DNA from 2 places in the Streptomyces sp. NPDC127114 genome. Region 2 is predicted to be linked to the other one. Evidence: predicted binding sites of a transcription regulator. Region 2 holds the regulator's gene; the other holds the start of a gene.

Region 1 (9,119 bases), on a different contig from region 2:
TAACGGGGCCGACTCCCGGTCCTGGTTCCCGGTCCTGATTCGCTGTCCCGAATCCTCTCCCGGTCCTCTCCCGACTCCTCTTCTCAGCATGGACCCGGCGGACTTCCCGGGCGAACGGGGAATCCAGTGAACACGTTCAACCATCAAGCGCTATCGTGCTCCCACGCGGCCTGCGAATTTCCAACGCGCCGCTCTTCCGACCTGTGGGGGGTCCACCAGATGCGCTCAACGCGCACGCTGCCGCATGCCTTGGTACGTGCGGCAACCGTATTCGCACTTTCGGCAGGCGTCGCCCTGCCGGCCGTCGTCGCGGCTCCGGCCGCGTACGCGGCCACCGTCACGCAGACGACCACCCTGGACGACGGCCGGCTGACCCTCGGAGGGCTGCCGAGCACCGCGCTCTGGGTGAAGGTGAGCGTCCTCGCCTCCAGCGCCCCGGACGCGCCCGTGCTCGCCTCGACGGACGAGCTCTCGGCCACCGGCACCTACGCCTGGACGACCGACGCTCCGATCAGGCTGCCCGAGGGCGCCGCCTTCGGCGACTACCCGCTCGCCGTCGAGTACCGCCTCCCGGGCGGCCTCGTCACGCGCTGGACCGGCGGGTCCTTCGGCTACAAGCTGCACACCGGTGTCTCCTCGGTCGCCTTCGACCGCGCGACCACCACCTACGACCAGCGGGACGTCACTCTGGCCGGCAAGGCCACCACCTGGAACCCGGCCACCGGCGAGCGCACGCCCGCCGCCGAGGGCACCTCGGTGAAGGTCACGCTGAACCTGACGGACGCCTACGGCCTGCCGAAGACGAAGATCGCCACGGCCACCACGGTGGCCGACGGCGCCTTCTCGCTGCCCGTCACGCCGGACGCGAAGATCACCGGCGGCACGGCCGAGGTCCAGGCCACGACCGACGTCGACCCGGACGCCGCGCGCCAGGTGCCCGCCGTGGGCGTCGAGAAGCTCACGTACCGGATCACCTCCGACGCGAGCAGGTACCGCGTCAACGCCGGCACGGACGTCACCATCTCCGGCCGCGTCGAGCGTCTGACGGAGGACGGCTGGAAGGGCTTCGGCGGCGCCCCGGTGGTCACCACCGGCACGCAGCCGCTGTCCTACGAGAAGGCCCTCAGGGACGAGATCGGTTCCGGCACCTCGCTCCAGGACGGGTCCTTCTCCTACCTGGCGCGAGTCCAGTACTCGACGATCGACGCCTACACCGGCCTGCGGCCCTCCGTGTACTACGGCGAGGGCAACAACCGCCCGATCGACGTGGCCGCGCTCGCGGTGCCGCAGCAGTTCTCGTTCACCTCGACCGCGCAGACGCTCAGCCAGTTCGGTGAGCTCAACGTGCGCGGCCGGCTGGGCACCGGCTACTGCGACGTGAAGCCCGACTGGGTCGCCCTCCAGGTCTCCCTGGACGGCGGGCGCACCTGGGGCCAGATGAAGTCCATGCCGGTGAACTCCGCCTGCGCGTACGACTTCAACGTCTGGGGCTACGAGAACGCCCTCTACCGGGTCTACCACCCGGAGACGGACCGTTTCGTCGCCAAGACGAGCAGCCCGGTCCGCCTGTCCCGCATCCCGACCCGGATCGTCAACGTCACCATCAGCCCGTCGCGTCCGCGCACCGGCGGCAGCATGACCGTCAAGGGTCTGGTGCAGCAGAAGGTCAACGGCGTCTGGAAGGCCATGCCGGGCGCGCGCCTGACGCTCTTCTACAAGCCCAAGGGCGACCCGAGCTGGTACTGGGCCAAGAAGGACATCCCGACCAACTCCTACGGCAACTTCAGCTTCAGCACCACCAACTACGGCGACGGCACGTGGGCCCTGGGCTGGCAGGAGAAGGCCGGTTACTTCTACAGCGAGTCGAGGACGATCTATGTCGATGCGCTCTGATCTCCGACGGCTCTCCGCCGTCTCCCTCGTCACCGCGCTCACCCTGGGCGCGGCGATCGGCCCGGCCTTCGCCGAGGACGCTCCCGCCGCGAGCCCCGTGGGCGTCGGTCGTGCGCTCACCAACGACGCCCAGCGCGGCACCTTCAAGGTGACCGCCTGGACCGACGCGCCGCAGGCGACCGTCACCTCCGTCTCCGCGAAGGTCCGGCAGGGCGACACCGTCCTGGCCGAGATCCCGGCGCTGGAGGAGAACACGGCGGCCCGGGGCACCTTCGCGCTGCCCGAGGCGTCCACGCTCAAGCTCACCGAGGACGGCGGCACCATCCCGTCCCTCGGCAGGTACGCGATCGACGTCACGGCCACCGACTCGCTGGGCAACACCGTCACGCGCACCGACGCGGGCACGCTCGACTTCACGCTGAAGCCGCAGCTGCGCGACTTCGGCATCGGCAACCCGAGTTGGACCGACCGGAACCTCCACCCGAAGGGCACGCTCCTCGGCGTCCAGCCCGGCTCGGGCGACGAGGTGCCGCTGTCCGGCCGTACCGTGTCGTACGAGCGCACCGGCGAGGGCACGCCGCTCGGGTCGGCCGTGACCGGTGAGACCGGCGCGTTCGCCGGCGAGCCGGTCCCGGTGGAGTCGCGGTACACGTGGGCCCAGGCGCGGTTCACCGAGGACAGCGCCCAGGTGCACGGCACCGCCACGTACAACGCGTACACCAGCGGCGAGGAGAAGCGGCCGACGGTCACCGCCTCCGCCGACAAGGTCCGCGCGGAGTCCGGCGAGACGGTCACCATCAGCGGCCAGGTCACCGACCCGTCCGCCAACGGCGTCCCGATGGCGGACGTCCCGCTGACGGCGCGACTGGGCGGCGGTCTCCCGAAGACCGTGCGTACCGACGCCGAGGGCCGGTTCAGCGTGCGGCTCGTCGCCGCGCCCGGACCCGACTCGTCGGGGTGGTCCGTCCAGTCGGAGGGGTCGTTCCTCTCCTTCTACGCGAGCGGGCCGCTGGCGCTGCCCGCCGACTCCCGTACCTCCGTGGTCGGTTACAAGCTGGGGACCGACGCCCGGCTGACCGTGTACGGCGAGCTGCGCTCCCCGTACCAGAGCTGGACGTCCACCTCGTCCCAGCAGACGGTGGTCCTGGAGCAGTCCCCGGACGGGCAGACCGGCTGGAAGCAGATCGCCTCCACCGACTTCTACAACCACAACGAGGGCCGGACCCCGTTCGTCGCCGCCGCCTGGACCAAGGGCGGCTGGTTCCGGCTCCGTCACGTCGCGAACGACTACTTCGGGGCGTCCGTCAGCAAGCCCTTCTACGTCGTCCGCACCGAGACCCGCGTCACCGGCCTCAAGGCCTCCCCGGACCCGGTCGCCAAGGGTTCGACGATCACGGTCACGGGCTCGCTCCAGCAGTACACGAGCGGCGCCTGGCGCGGTCTGGGCTCGCAGTCGGTGAGCATCTGGTACAAGAAGTGGGGCACGACCACCTGGAAGCAGGTCGCCTCCGGCAAGTCCTCCTCGACGGGCGCGGTCTCGCTGAAGACCACGGCGACCGCCGACGGCTGGTACCAGATCCGCTACTACGGTGACGGCACCCACTTCCAGACGTTCAGCGGCCAGGACTGGGTCGACGTCCGCTGAGCCTCTTCCCGTGAGTCCCGGAAACACTGAAGGGCGGCACCCTCTCGGGTGCCGCCCATCGGCGTTGCTCAGGAGATCCGATCCGTCAGGATCAGAAGTCCATGTCACCGCCCGGCATGCCGCCGCCGGCCGGCGCGGCGGCCTTCTCCGGCTTGTCGGCGATGACGGCCTCGGTGGTGAGGAACAGGGCCGCGATGGAGGACGCGTTCTGCAGCGCGGAACGGGTCACCTTGGCGGGGTCGATGATGCCCTCGGCGATCATGTCGACGTACTCACCGGTCGCGGCGTTCAGGCCGTGGCCGACGGGCAGGTTGCGCACCTTCTCGACGATGACGCCGCCCTCGAGACCACCGTTGACGGCGATCTGCTTCAGCGGGGCCTCCAGGGCCAGCTTGACGATGTTGGCACCGGTGGCCTCGTCGCCGTCCAGCTCGAGCTTCTCGAAGACGGAGGAGGCCTGCAGCAGGGCCACGCCACCGCCGGCGACGATGCCCTCCTCGACGGCCGCCTTCGCGTTGCGCACGGCGTCCTCGATGCGGTGCTTGCGCTCCTTCAGCTCGACCTCGGTCGCGGCACCGGCCTTGATGACGGCGACGCCACCGGCGAGCTTCGCCAGGCGCTCCTGGAGCTTCTCGCGGTCGTAGTCCGAGTCGGAGTTCTCGATCTCGGCGCGGATCTGGTTCACGCGACCCGCGACCTGCTCGCTGTCACCGGCACCGTCGACGATGGTGGTCTCGTCCTTGGTGATGACGACCTTGCGGGCGCGGCCCAGCAGGTCCAGGCCGGCGTTCTCGAGCTTGAGGCCGACCTCCTCGGAGATGACCGTGCCGCCGGTGAGGATGGCGATGTCGTTCAGCATGGCCTTGCGGCGGTCGCCGAAGCCCGGGGCCTTGACGGCGACGGACTTGAAGGTGCCGCGGATCTTGTTGACGACCAGGGTCGACAGGGCCTCGCCCTCGACGTCCTCGGCGATGATCAGCAGCGGCTTGCCCGACTGCATGACCTTCTCGAGGAGCGGGAGCAGGTCCTTCACCGAGGAGACCTTGGAGTTGACGATGAGGATGTACGGGTCCTCGAGCGCGGCCTCCATGCGCTCCATGTCGGTCGCGAAGTACGCCGAGATGTAGCCCTTGTCGAAGCGCATGCCCTCGGTGAGCTCCAGCTCCAGACCGAAGGTCTGGGACTCCTCGACGGTGATGACGCCTTCCTTGCCGACCTTGTCCATGGCCTCGGCGATGAGCTCGCCGATCTGGGTGTCGGCGGCGGAGATGGAGGCGGTGGAGGCGATCTGCTCCTTGGTCTCGACCTCCTTGGCCTGGTCGAGCAGCGCACCGGAGACGGCCTCGACGGCCTTCTCGATGCCGCGCTTCAGGGCCATGGGGTTGGCGCCGGCGGCAACGTTGCGGAGGCCCTCACGGACCAGGGCCTGGGCGAGGACGGTGGCGGTGGTCGTACCGTCGCCGGCGACGTCGTCCGTCTTCTTGGCGACTTCCTTGACCAGCTCGGCGCCGATCTTCTCGTACGGGTCCTCGAGCTCGATTTCCTTGGCGATGGAGACACCATCGTTGGTGATCGTGGGGGCGCCCCACTTCTTCTCGAGGACGACGTTGCGGCCCTTGGGGCCGAGGGTGACCTTGACGGCGTCAGCGAGCTGGTTCATGCCGCGCTCGAGACCGCGCCGGGCCTCCTCGTCGAACGCGATGATCTTGGCCATGTGAAGTGGTCCTCCCGGACATGGGGTGGATAACGCTCCTGGACCGCGCCGACGCCCGCGACGGACGGCCCGCGCTCCTCGTGGTTCCTTCCCCACTCGGTCCGCGACCTCGTCTGCCCGATCCTCGTAAGCACTCTCACCTTCAGAGTGCTAACGCCAATGATTAGCACTCGCCCTAGGAGAGTGCAAGCGACTCCCGCAGATCGAGCACCCCTGGGGTACCCCGCTCCCGGCCCGCACGGGAACGCGCGAGGGGCCCGCATCCCGGTCAGGATGCGGGCCCCTCGACGGAAGTGCGTCGGTGGCCGATCGCGCCGCGCTCAGACGGCGAGCTTGACCATGTCCGCCTGCGGACCCTTCTGGCCCTGCGAGATCTCGAACTCGACCCGCTGACCCTCTTCGAGGGTGCGGTACCCGTCCATCTGGATCGCGCTGTAGTGGACGAAAACATCCGCACCACCGTCGACCGCGATGAAGCCGTAGCCCTTCTCCGCGTTGAACCACTTGACGGTGCCCTGAGCCATGCCTAACTCCCCTATTACTGGCCCTTGCGCGGGACCGCACTTCGCGGACCCGGGTCAGACCCTGCGCCGGAACGCGTCGACCGCGGCTGAATGTATCTGCCCAACTGCCCTCTGCAACAGGTCAATCGGACGAGAATTCTGGGCAGCCCGGAAAGGGGAATTGGGGAGAATCCCCAGGATTACGGGACAAGTCGGGCCCGGCAAAAAGCGCAGAAGGTACACAAGGCACGGGCACTTTGGCTGCTTCTTGTCGTGCGCAGACGCATTCTCATATGCGTCTGGCATGAGCAGCGGAGGGGACTTCCCCAACTCTACCGCGCTCAACCATGCAGAATTGCCCCTTCCGCTTTCTCTCGCGGAAGGGGCAATTCAGATATCTCAGGTACCCGCGGGTAGGGCTCAGCAGCCGCCGGCGACCGCCGGGATGATCGAGACGCCCGCGCCGTCCGGCGTCGCCGTCTCCAGGCCCTGCTCGAAGCGCACGTCGTCGTCGTTCACGTACACGTTGACGAAGCGGCGCAGCTTGCCCTGGTCGTCCAGGACGCGGGCGGCGATGCCGGTGTGGTTCTTCTCCAGGTCGGCGATGACCTCGGCGAGGGTCGCGCCCTCGGCGGGCACCTCGGCCTGGCCGCCCGTGTAGGTGCGGAGGATGGTGGGGATGCGGACGTTCACGGCCATGGCTGTCTTCGTACCTCTCGGATTCAGTGGGCCAGGCCCGCGTCGCGGAACGCGTCCAGGCTCGGGCGGATGGTGGCGGTCGCCTGCGAGCTGTCGGCCACGGCGTCCAGGGTCTTGAGGCCGTCGCCGGTGTTGAGGACGACCGTGGTCAGCGTGGGGTCGAGCAGACCGTTCTCGACGAGCTTGCGCGTCACGCCGACGGTCACGCCGCCCGCCGTCTCGGCGAAGATGCCCTCGGTACGGGCGAGGACCTTGATCGCGTCGACGACCTGCTCGTCGTTCACGTCCTCCACGGCGCCGCCCGTGCGGCGCGCGATGTCGAGGACGTACGGGCCGTCGGCCGGGTTGCCGATGGCCAGCGACTTGGCGATGGTGTTCGGCTTCTGGGGGCGCACCACGTCGTGGCCGGCCTTGAAGGCGGCCGACACCGGGGAGCAGCCCTCGGCCTGGGCACCGAAGATCTTGTACGGCTTGTCCTCGACCAGACCGAGCTTGACGAGCTCCTGCAGACCCTTGTCGATCTTCGTGAGCTGGGAGCCGGAGGCGATCGGGATGACCAGCTGGTCCGGGATGACCCAGCCGAGCTGCTCGCAGATCTCGTACGCGAGCGTCTTCGAGCCCTCGCCGTAGTACGGACGGAGGTTGACGTTGACGAAGCCCCAGCCCTCGCCGAGCGGGTCGCCGATGAGCTCCGAGCAGAAGCGGTTCACGTCGTCGTAGTTGCCCTCGATGGCGACGAGGTCGCCGCCGTACACGCCGGCCATGACGACCTTGCCCTGCTCCAGGTCGTGCGGGATGAACACGCAGGAGCGGAAGCCGGCCCGGGCGGCGGCGGCGCCGACGGCGCCGGCCAGGTTGCCGGTGGAGGAGCAGGAGAGGGTGGTGAAGCCGAAGGCGCGGGCGGCCTCGATGGCCTGGGCGACGACCCGGTCCTTGAAGGAGTGGGTCGGGTTTCCGGAGTCGTCCTTGACGAACAGCTTGCCGGGCTCGACGCCGATCTCGCGGGCGAGGTTGTCGGCCTGGACGAGCTTGGTCCAGCCCGGGTTCAGGTTGGGCTTCTCGGCGACGTCGGCCGGGACGGGCAGCAGCGGGGCGTAGCGCCAGATGTTGGCGGGGCCGGCCTCGATCTGCTTGCGCAGCGCCTCGGGGTCGCCGGTCGGCAGGTCGTAGGCGACTTCGAGCGGGCCGAAACACAGCTCGCAGGCGAAGATCGGGCCGAGCGCGAACGTCTCGCCGCATTCGCGGCAGGAGAGGCCGGACGCGGGACCGAGGTCGACGGTGGTACCGGGAGCGGTGGTTCCGGAAGCGGGTGCGACGGTCTGTACAGCCATTGGAGGCGAGGCCCTTTCTCCTCATCTTCCTCATGACGCATTTCGCCATGAGACGGATTTGGCACCTTCCCTAGTCGGGGACCTCGCTGGAGGACGAGTAGTGACCGACTGGAGGGTTGCCGGGGCTTCAACGGGCCGTTTCCCTCTGCCCCTCTGGATGAGCGGTATTCGATTGTGAGACGCGGGCGGCACCCCGACATGCATCAGGCATCCGCGTTGTTCAAGACTGTAACCGAAGCCCTGGACGGGCGAGACGGTCGTCCGATCCTCGAGATGGAGATCACGTTGCTGGAAGAAGTGGAGCGCTGGCTGGCCCGGCGGTCCTGGTCCGTGGCCGACCGTCCGCTGGAGCGGGTCCTCGCCGCCAAGCGCGGGACGAAGGTCAGCGTGGTGCTGCCCGCGCTGAACGAGGAGGCGACGGTCGGCGCGATCGTCTCCGTGATCCGCCGCGAGCTGATGACGGAGGCCGTGCCGCTGGTGGACGAGCTGCTGGTGATCGACTCGGGCTCCACGGACCGTACGGCGGAGGTGGCCGCGGCGGCCGGCGCGCGGGTGGTGGCGCGGGACGCGATCCTGCCGCGGATACCGGCGGTGCCCGGCAAGGGCGAGGTCCTCTGGCGGTCACTGCTGGTGACGAGCGGGGACGTCATCTGCTTCGTGGACGCGGATCTCCGGGACTTCTCGGCGGACTTCGTGACGGGCATCGTCGGCCCGCTGCTCACCGACCCGGACGTGGACTTCGTGAAGGCGATGTACGACCGCCCGCTCGGCGACGCGCCAGGTCAGGGCGGGCGGGTGACGGAGCTGGTGGCCCGGCCGCTGCTCAACCTGCACTGGCCGCGCCTCGCGGGCTTCGTGCAGCCGCTGGGCGGCGAGTACGCGGCGCGGCGCTCCCTCCTGGAGCGGCTGCCGTTCCCGGTCGGTTACGGGGTGGAGCTGGGTCTGCTCGTGGACGCGCTGCACACGGTCGGCCTGGACGCGCTCGCACAGGTGGACGTGGGAGTGCGCAAGCACCGCCACCAGGACGGCCAGGCCCTGGGCCGGATGGCGGCGGCGATCTACCGGACGGCGCAGCTGCGGCTCTCGCGCGGCCACCTCGTACGGCCGCGGCTGACCCAGTTCGAGCGGGGCGAGGACGGCTTCGCGCCGCGCACGTACCCGGTGGACACGGAGGAGCGCCCGCCGATGACGGAGATCGCGGAGTACACGGAGCGCCGCCGCGTGGCGTAACACCCGATAATGAGCCTTTCTGCCTAAATTTCCGTTTCATGCGGTTCAAGACTGAAACGGGAATCCTGTCGGCCGTTCTGGGTCTCGTGGCCGGGGTGCTGTCC
Region 2 (9,119 bases):
GTCGCTGAAGCGGTAGGCCTCGCGCAGCGCCGCCGTGTCGGCGTACGGCAGCGTCACGCCGTTGCGCGCGGCGAGCGCGAACGCGAGCTCTGGTTCGAGGGTGCCTTCGATGTGGAGGTGCAGTTCGGCCTTGGGTACAGGCATGGTTCCCGGTCTGTCTGTGCGGTGGTACGGGGGGCTATCTCTTCGGTACGGGGACCCTCATCAGGTCCTGCGCGATGCTCAGCTCCCCCTCGAACCCGGCGGCCCGCGCCTGCCGCTCGAACTCCTCAGGGTCCGCGTACCGCTGCGAGAAGTGCGTCAGGACGAGGTGCCGCACGCCCGCGTCCCGGGCCACCGCCGCGGCCTGGCCGGCCGTCAGGTGCCCGTGGTCCACGGCGAGCTGGACGTCCTCGTCGAGGAAGGTCGACTCGATGACGAGCATGTCCGCGCCCTCGGCGAGCGCGTACACCCCGTCGCACAGCCGGGTGTCCATGACGAACGCGAACCGCTGCCCGCGCCGCACCTCGCTCACGTCCTCCAGCGTGACGCCGTTCAGGACGCCCTCCCGCTGGAGCCGACCCACGTCGGGGCCCGCGATGCCGTGCGCGGCCAGCCGCTCGGGCATGATGCGGCGCCCGTCGGGCTCGGTCAGCCGGTAGCCGTACGACTCCACGGGGTGGGACAGCCGGCGCGCGTCGAGCGTGAACGCGCCGGTGACGGCCAGCGGCCCGTCGGCCGCCACCGGCGCCTCGGTCAGCTTCACCGTCTCGCGATAGGCCGTCGCGTACCGCAGCCGCTCGAAGAAGCGCTGCCCGCTCGCCGGGTAGTGCGCGGTGACCTGGTGCGGCACCTGGTCGAGGTTGATCCGCTGGATCACCCCGGCCAGGCCGAGCGAGTGGTCGCCGTGGAAGTGCGTGACGCAGATCCGGTTCAGGTCGTGCGCCGCGACCCCGGCCCTGAGCATCTGCCGCTGCGTGCCCTCACCGGGGTCGAAGAGGATGCCGTGGCCGTCCCAGCGCAGCAGATAGCCGTTGTGGTTGCGGTGCCGGGTCGGGACCTGGCTGGCCGTGCCGAGGACGACCAGTTCGCGTACGGACAAGGGTTCTGACTCCGTCCGGTCCGTCCGGGTTACCCGGGCGGCCAGTTGAGGCCACGGCCGCCGAGAACGTGCGCGTGGGCGTGGAAGACGGTCTGACCGGCGCCGGTGCCCGTGTTGAACACGATCCGGAACCCGCTGCCGTCGACCTTCTCCTGCGCCGCGACCTCGCCGGCCTCACGCAGTATGTCGGCGGCCACGGTCGGCGCGGCGGCGGCGAGGGAGGCGGCGTCCGGGTAGTGCAGGCGCGGGATGACGAGGACGTGCGTCGGCGCCTGCGGGTTGATGTCGCGGAACGCGACGGTCGTCTCCGTCGCGCGCACGATCGTCGCCGGGACGTCCCCCTCCGCGATCTTGCAGAACAGGCAGTCGCTCTGCGGCTCTCCGGCCATGGCCCGGGCCTCCTCGCCTCCGTCGATCATCCGTACACGCGCATGCTATCGGTGCGGTCGGACAGTGCTCAGGACCACCGTCCCGGCCACGTCCGGGCGGCGTCGCTCACGACCAGCGACCGGTCCGCCCGAGGACGAGCGCCGCGGCCGCCGTGCCCGCCGTGGAGGTGCGCAGAACACTCGGCCCAAGGCGGTACGGCCTGGCGCCGGCCTCCTCGAACAGCGCCAACTCCTCCGGGGAGACGCCGCCTTCGGGTCCGACGACGAGGACGATCGAGCCCGTCGCGGGCAGTTCGGCGGTCGCCAGGGCGCCGCTCGGGTGGTCGCGGTCCTCGTGCAGGACGGCGGCGAAGTCGGCCTCCGCGAGGAACGCGGCGACCTGCTTGCCCGTCATGAGCTCCGCGACCTCGGGGAAGCGGGTGCGACGCGACTGCTTGCCCGCCTCGCGGGCGGTCGCCCGCCACTTCGCGAGGGCCTTCAGGCCGCGGTCGCCCTTCCACTGGGTGATGCAGCGCGACGCGGCCCACGGCACGATCGCGTCGACGCCCGTCTCCGTCATGGTCTCGACGGCCAGCTCGCCGCGGTCCCCCTTGGGGAGGGCCTGGACGACGGTCACGCGGGGCGCGGGCCCGGGCTCCTCGTGGACGGCGGTCACCTCGACCGTCAGCTGGTCCTTGCCCTCGGCGGCGGCGACCACGCACTCGGCCCAGCCGCCCCGGCCGTCGGTGAGCACCAGCTCCTCCCCGGCGCGCAGCCGCTTCACGGACACGGCGTGCCGGCCCTCGGGCCCGTCGAGGAGGAAACCTCCGGGGGCGGGGACGGTGTCGACGACGAAGACGGGTGCGGTCATGTCTGGTTCCTCTGGACGAGATCGTTGAGCGCGGTGGTGAGCTCGGCGGCCAGCACCTCGACGAGCCGGCCGGCCGGCAGCTCGCGGGCGAGGCGGTGGCCCTGCCCGGCCCACAGGGCCATGCCCTGCGGGTCCCCGGCGGTCGCGGCGGCCTTGCGCAGCGGGGCGGTGAGGTGGTGGACCTCGGGGTAGGCGGCGGGGGCGTACGGCCCGTGCTCGCGCAGGAAACGGTTCACCAGACCGCGCGCCGGCCGACCGGAGAAGGCCCGGGTGAGCTCGGTGTGGGTGAACAGCGGGTCGGTCATGGCCCGCTTGTGCAGCGGATGCGCGCCGGACTCGGGGCAGACGAGGAACGCGGTGCCGAGCTGGGCGGCGTCGGCGCCCGCCGCGAGGGCGGCGGCTATCTGCCGGCCGCGCATGATGCCGCCGGTCGCGACGATCGGCAGCCGGACGTGTTCGCGGACCTCGGTCAGCAGCGCGAGCAGCCCCCGGCCGCCGCCGGCGTCGCCGGGCCCGGCGGCCGGGTCGTCGCGGTGGGTGCCCTGGTGCCCGCCCGCCTCGACGCCCTGCACGCAGACGGCGTCCGCGCCGGCCCGCTCGGCGGTCCGGGCCTCCTCGACGGACGTGACGGTGACGATCGTGAACGTACCGGCCCGGGTGAAGGCGTCGAGCGCGTCACGATCGGGGCAGCCGAAGGTGAACGAGACGACGGGCACGGGGTCGTCGAGCAGGATCGCCAGCTTGGCGTCGTACGCGTCGTCACGGCCCTGGTCGGGATCGCCGAGCGCGGTCTCGTACCAGCCGGACTCGCCGGCCAGCTGGTGTCCGTACACCTCGACGGCGGCCCGGTCGGCGGGCAGCCCGCCCGGCGGCATGAAGAGGTTGACCCCGAAGGGCCGTGCGGTGAGTCCGCGGACCTGCTTGATCTCCTGGTAGAGCCCGCCGGCGGTCTTGTACCCGCCGGCCAGGAACCCGAGCGCCCCGGCCTCGCACACGGCACCGACGAGCTCGGGACAGGAGGCGCCACCCGCCATGGGGGCCTGCACGATCGGGAAACGCGAGAGATCGTTCAGTGCGGTGGACATGCAGGCATCGTGTCATGCCGCCACGGCCGGGCCGAAACACGACGGGCGCCCCGCACCAGTGCGGGACGCCCGTCGCTCACGTCCTCGGCTCAGCTGGCCCGGGGGGCGATCCCCGACCCCCGGCAGCGCGACTACCGCCCGTTGAACGCGTCCTTCAGCCGCGAGAACAGCCCCTGCTGACCGGGCTGGAACTGACCCTGGGGGCGCTCCTCGCCGCGGAGCTTCGACAGCTCGCGCAGAAGGCGCTCCTGCTCCGGGTCGAGCTTCGTCGGGGTCTGGACCTCGACGTGGACGATCAGGTCGCCCCGGCCGTTGCCGCGGAGGTGGGTGACACCGCGGCCGTGCAGCGGGATCGACTGGCCGGACTGGGTGCCCGGACGGATGTCGACGTCCTCCGGACCGTCGAGCGTCTGGAGCTGCACCTTCGTGCCGAGGGCGGCCGCCGTCATCGGGAGCGTGACGGTGCAGTGCAGGTCGTCGCCGCGCCGCTGGAAGACCTCGTGCGGGGTCTCGTGGATCTCGACGTACAGGTCGCCGGCCGGGCCGCCGCCCGGGCCGACCTCGCCCTCGCCCGCCAGCTGGATCCGGGTGCCGTTGTCGACACCTGCCGGGATCTTGACCGTGAGCGTGCGGCGGGAACGGACCCGGCCGTCGCCCGCGCACTCGGGGCACGGGGTCGGGACGACGGTGCCGAAGCCCTGGCACTGCGGGCAGGGGCGGGAGGTCATGACCTGGCCGAGGAAGGACCGCGTGACCTGGGAGACCTCACCGCGGCCGCGGCACATGTCACAGGTCTGCGCGGAGGTGCCGGGCGCGGCGCCCTCTCCGGAGCAGGTGGTGCAGACGACGGCCGTGTCGACCTGGATGTCCTTGGTGGTGCCGAAGGCGGCCTCGTCGAGGGTGACCTCCAGGCGGATCATCGCGTCCTGGCCGCGCCGGGTACGCGAGCGCGGGCCGCGCTGGGACGCCGTACCGAAGAAGGCGTCCATGATGTCCGAGAAGTTGCCGAAGCCGCCCGCGCCGAAGCCGCCGGCCCCGCCGCCGCCGGACGAGGAGAGCGGGTCGCCGCCGAGGTCGTAGACCTGCTTCTTCTGCGGGTCCGACAACACCTCGTAGGCGGCGTTGATCTCCTTGAACCGCTCCTGCGTCTTCGGGTCCGGGTTCACGTCCGGGTGAAGCTCACGGGCGAGCCGGCGGAAGGCCTTCTTGATCTCGTCCTGGGACGCGTCTCGGCGCACGCCGAGTACGGCGTAGTAGTCCGTGGCCACTTACGACTCCGCCAGGATCTGTCCGACGTAACGTGCCACTGCGCGTACCGCTCCCATCGTTCCGGGGTAGTCCATGCGGGTCGGTCCGACCACGCCGAGTTTGGCGACTGCCTCGCCGCCGGAACCGTAGCCGACCGAGACGACGGACGTGGAGGTCAGGCCCTCGTGGCCGTTCTCGTGCCCGATGCGTACGGTCATGCCGGATTCCTTGGCCTCGCCGAGGAGCTTGAGGAGCACCACGTGCTCCTCAAGAGCCTCCAGGACGGGCCTGATCGTGAGGGGGAAGTCATGTCCGAAGCGGGTCAGATTGGCGGTTCCGCCGATCACCAGCCGCTCCTCCTGCTCCTCCACCAGGGTTTCGAGCAGGGTCGCGAGCACGGTCGAGACCGTGCCGCGGTCCTCGATGTCCTCGAAGGACTCGGGCAGGTCCTGCACCAGCTGCGGCACGTCCGCGAAGCGGCGGCCGACGACGCGGCTGTTGAGCCGGGCCCGCAGATCGGCGAGGGAGGTCTCGCCGAAGGGTGCCGGGCAGTCGACGACCCGCTGCTCGACCCGGCCGGTGTCGGTGATCAGCACCAGCATCAGCCGGGCGGGCGCCAGCGACAGCAGTTCCACGTGCCTGACCGTCGAACGGGTCAGCGAGGGGTACTGCACGACGGCGACCTGCCGGGTCAGCTGCGCGAGCAGCCGGACCGTGCGGCCGACGACGTCGTCGAGGTCGACGGCTCCGTCGAGGAAGTTGTGGATCGCCCGCCGCTCGGGCGTCGACAGGGGCTTGACGCCGGCCAGCCGGTCGACGAACAGCCGGTAGCCCTTGTCGGTGGGGATGCGTCCGGCGCTGGTGTGGGGCTGGGCGATGTAGCCCTCCTCCTCGAGGACCGCCATGTCGTTGCGGACGGTGGCGGGCGAGACACCCAGCTTGTGCCGCTCGGTGAGCGCCTTCGAGCCGACCGGCTCCTCCGTCCCGACGTAGTCCTGGACGATGGCGCGCAGCACCTCGAGCCTGCGTTCGCTGAGCATCGTGCGCACCTCCAGCTGTCGATCCGGTTCCGGTTGCTCCGGTTTTGGCACTCGCCCTGTTCGAGTGCCAGGAATCCCCCGGCCAGTGTACGGCGGCCCACGTCGCTCCTGGCAAGGAGGCGGGCTCGGAGCGGTTAGCGTCACGCCATGGACTTGGACTGGGAAGCGTACGGGTGGGAACGGCTCGGGAACGGCGTGGGGAGGTGCCGGCTGGCGGGCTGGGACGCCACGTCGGGCCTGGTCATCGGGCGGGACGCGGTCCTGCTGTACGACACGGGCGCCACGCTCGCGCAGGGCGCCGAGCTGCGGTCGCAGGTGGCGGCGCTCACGGGCGGCCGGAGGGTGACGCATGTCGCACTGAGTCACCCCCATTTCGACCATGTGCTCGGCACGGCGGTGTTCGCAGGCGCCGAGGTCTTCGGGGCGGTGGGCATGGACACGCTGCTGCCGCGGGACCGCGAGGCGCTGCGCGAGGACGCGGTACGGCAGGGGGTGGACGAGGGGGCCGCGGCGGAGGCCGCCGAGGTCCTGGTGGCGCCGCGGCACACCGTGACCGGCGAGTGGACCCTCGACCTGGGCGGTCGCCAGGTCCTTCTCGCGAACGTCGGTCCGGGCCACTCGGGTCACGATCTGGCCCTGCTCGTGTCCGGGGAGCGCGAGATCGTCTTCTGCGGGGACCTGGTGGAGGAGTCGGGCGAGCCCCAGGCGGGGCCGGACGCGATCCCGTCGCGCTGGCCGGCCGCCCTCGACCGTCTGCTGTCCCTGGGCGGCGAGGACGCGGTGTACGTGCCGGGGCACGGCGCGGTGGTGGACGCTGACTTCGTGCGACGCCAGCGGGATGAGCTGGCACGCCGCTTCGAGGTGTCGTAACGTCGCCCGAATGCCGGGCGACAGAGGGGATCTGACGCCCCCTCGCCTGCGCTTCCGCCGCCTGACCGGACAGAATCGAGCCCATGCGGAGCTACAACCCCGACCTGACGCCGCCGTGGAAGCGTTCGGCGCCCGTCCCGGAGGTCCCGGCGGACCGTGACCTGGTGGTCGAGGAGGTGACGACGGGCTTCTGCGGGGCGGTGATCCGCTGCGAGGCGGGCACGGTGACCCTGGAGGACCGCTTCGGCAAGCACCGGGTCTTCCCGATGGAACCGCGCGGCTTCCTCCTGGAGGGCCGCACGGTCACCCTGGTCCGCCCCTCGCGCCCGGCACCGGCGCGCCCCGCCCGTACCGCCTCCGGCTCGATCGCCGTCCCGGGCGCCCGGGCCCGGATCGCCCGTGCGGGCCGCATCTACGTGGAGGGCCGGCACGACGCGGAGCTGGTGGAACGGGTCTGGGGCGACGACCTGCGCATCGAGGGCGTGGTGGTGGAGTACCTGGAGGGCGTCGACGACCTCCCGGCGATCGTGGCCGAGTTCGCCCCGGGGCCGGACGCCCGGCTGGGCGTCCTGGTCGACCACCTGGTGACGGGCTCCAAGGAGTCCCGGATCGCCGCGCGGGTCACCTCGCCCGACGTCCTGGTCGTCGGCCACCCCTACATCGACGTCTGGCAGGCCGTGAAGCCCGCCTCCCTCGGCATCCCCGCCTGGCCCACCGTCCCCCGCGGCCAGGACTGGAAGACCGGCGTCTGCCGCGCTCTCGGCTGGCCGGAGAACACGGGCGCCGCCTGGCAGCACATCCTGTCGAAGGTGACCTCCTACAAGGACCTGGAACCGGAACTCCTGGGCCACGTGGAAGAACTGATCGACTTCGTCACGACCCCCTAGCCCCGGGCAGCCCCCGTCAGCCCCCGGGCAGCACCCGTCGCGGACCACCACCCCGCAATGCGGTGCCCACCTGCCCGGGCGACGCCCACCGCCCCCCGTTGTGGGCATCCGTCCTGCAGGCGTGCAACCCCGTGCCCGGGCGACGCCACCGCCACCCCCCGTTGTGGGCATCCGTCCTGCAGGGCGTGCAGCCCCGTGCCCGGGCGACGCCGCCGCCACCCTCCGTCGCAGACCACCACCCCGCAAGGCGGTGCCCACCCGCCCGGGCCAGCGCCCACCGCCCCCCGTTGTGGGCATTCGTCCCGCAGGGCGGGACGGGTGGGCACAACGGGACGGCGCCCCTTGCCGGGCCTAGGCCCCCGCGCCTGGACGGTCACCCGTAGGGCGCGGCGCCCTGGTGGTGCGGGCAGGTGCAGAAGGCGGAGGCGCCCGCCAAGGGCGCCGTCCCGTGTGCCCACCCGTCCCGCCCCAGCGGGACGAATGCCCACACGGAGGATGGGATACGGCGCGGGCCCGGCGGACGGGCGCCGGCCTGCGGGACGCGGGCCCGTACGGGGGTGAGACAGGGCGCGGGCCCGGCGGACGGGCGCCGATGCCGCGGACACGGCCATGGTCCGCCGGACAGGCCCTAGTCCACCAGGTCGCGGACCACCGCGTCGGCCAGGAGGCGGCCGCGGAGGGTCAGGACCGCGCGGCCGTCGGCGTACGGGCCGGGGTCGAGGAGACCGTCGTCCAGGGCCTTCCGGGAGGCGGCCAGGCCCGCCGGCTTCAGCAGGCCCAGCTCGACGCCCTCCCGCAGCCGCAGCTCCAGCAGGACCCGCTCCACCCGCCGGTCCTCGTCCGACAGGACCTCGCGTCCGGCTCCCGGTGACCGTCCCTCGCCCAGCGCCGCGGCATACGCGCCGGGGTGCTTGACGTTCCACCAGCGGACCCCGCCCACGTGGCTGTGCGCGCCGGGCCCGGCACCCCACCAGTCGGCGCCGCGCCAGTACAGCTCGTTGTGGAGGCAGCGGCCGGCCTCCGAGGTGGCCCAGTTGGACACCTCGTACCAATCGAAGCCCGCCCCGGACAGCGCCTCCTCCGTCATCAGGTACCGGTCGGCGTGGACGTCGTCGTCGGTCATCGGTATCTCGCCGCGGCGGATGCGCCGGGCCAGCTGGGTGCCCTCCTCCACGATCAGCGCGTAGGCGCTGATGTGGTCGGGTCCGGCGCCGAGCGCCGCCTCCAGCGACGCCCGCCAGTCCTCGTCGGACTCGCCGGGCGTGCCGTAGATCAGGTCCAGGTTCACGTGCTCGAAGCCCGCCGCCCGCGCCTCCGCGACGCACGCCTCGGGGCGGCCCGGGGTGTGGCTGCGGTCGAGGATCTTCAGCACGTGCTGCCGGGCGCTCTGCATGCCGAACGAGATCCGGTTGAAGCCGCCGGCCCGCAGCTCCTCCAGATACGCGGGGCCGACCGACTCCGGGTTCGCCTCCGTCGTCACCTCGGCGTCGTCGGCGAGCCCGAACTCGTCCCGGATGACCGACAGCATCGCCACCAGGTCCGCCGCGTCGAGCAGCGTGGGCGTGCCGCCGCCGACGAAGACGGTCCGCACCGGCCGCGGGTCGTCGCCGAGCACCTTGCGGGCGAGTCGTATCTCCTCCGCGACCTGCCCCGCGTAGTTCTCCCGGGA

The links. The regulator HrcA, encoded in region 2, represses chaperone genes, less so after heat shock. The targets are predictions, from matches to a motif close to TTNGCACTCNGNNNNNCNGAGTGCNAA.
Region 1: the regulator HrcA is predicted to act here: its motif matches at 5,416-5,442, upstream of groL (chaperonin GroEL).

The regions. Positions count from the first base shown of each region.
Region 1 covers NZ_JBHXTJ010000016.1:14,509-23,627, forward strand. Annotated here, with positions in the region: gene ACFVGS_RS18210 (hypothetical protein) at 250-1,893, shown strand; gene ACFVGS_RS18215 (carboxypeptidase-like regulatory domain-containing protein) at 1,883-3,538, shown strand; gene groL (chaperonin GroEL) at 3,630-5,252, opposite strand; gene ACFVGS_RS18225 (cold-shock protein) at 5,573-5,776, opposite strand; gene ACFVGS_RS18230 (MoaD/ThiS family protein) at 6,176-6,454, opposite strand; gene thrC (threonine synthase) at 6,478-7,785, opposite strand; SAM riboswitch class I at 7,804-7,949, opposite strand; gene ACFVGS_RS18240 (glucosyl-3-phosphoglycerate synthase) at 8,071-9,015, shown strand; gene ACFVGS_RS18245 (hypothetical protein) at 9,054-9,119, shown strand, end outside.
Region 2 covers NZ_JBHXTJ010000007.1:236,280-245,398, reverse strand. Annotated here, with positions in the region: gene ACFVGS_RS10485 (adenosine deaminase) at 1-144, opposite strand, end outside; gene ACFVGS_RS10480 (ribonuclease Z) at 179-1,081, opposite strand; gene ACFVGS_RS10475 (histidine triad nucleotide-binding protein) at 1,111-1,470, opposite strand; gene ACFVGS_RS10470 (16S rRNA (uracil(1498)-N(3))-methyltransferase) at 1,577-2,320, opposite strand; gene ACFVGS_RS10465 (nitronate monooxygenase) at 2,317-3,405, opposite strand; gene dnaJ (molecular chaperone DnaJ) at 3,537-4,673, opposite strand; gene hrcA (heat-inducible transcriptional repressor HrcA) at 4,674-5,693, opposite strand; gene ACFVGS_RS10450 (MBL fold metallo-hydrolase) at 5,841-6,563, shown strand; gene ACFVGS_RS10445 (DUF3097 domain-containing protein) at 6,647-7,450, shown strand; gene hemW (radical SAM family heme chaperone HemW) at 8,079-9,119, opposite strand, start outside.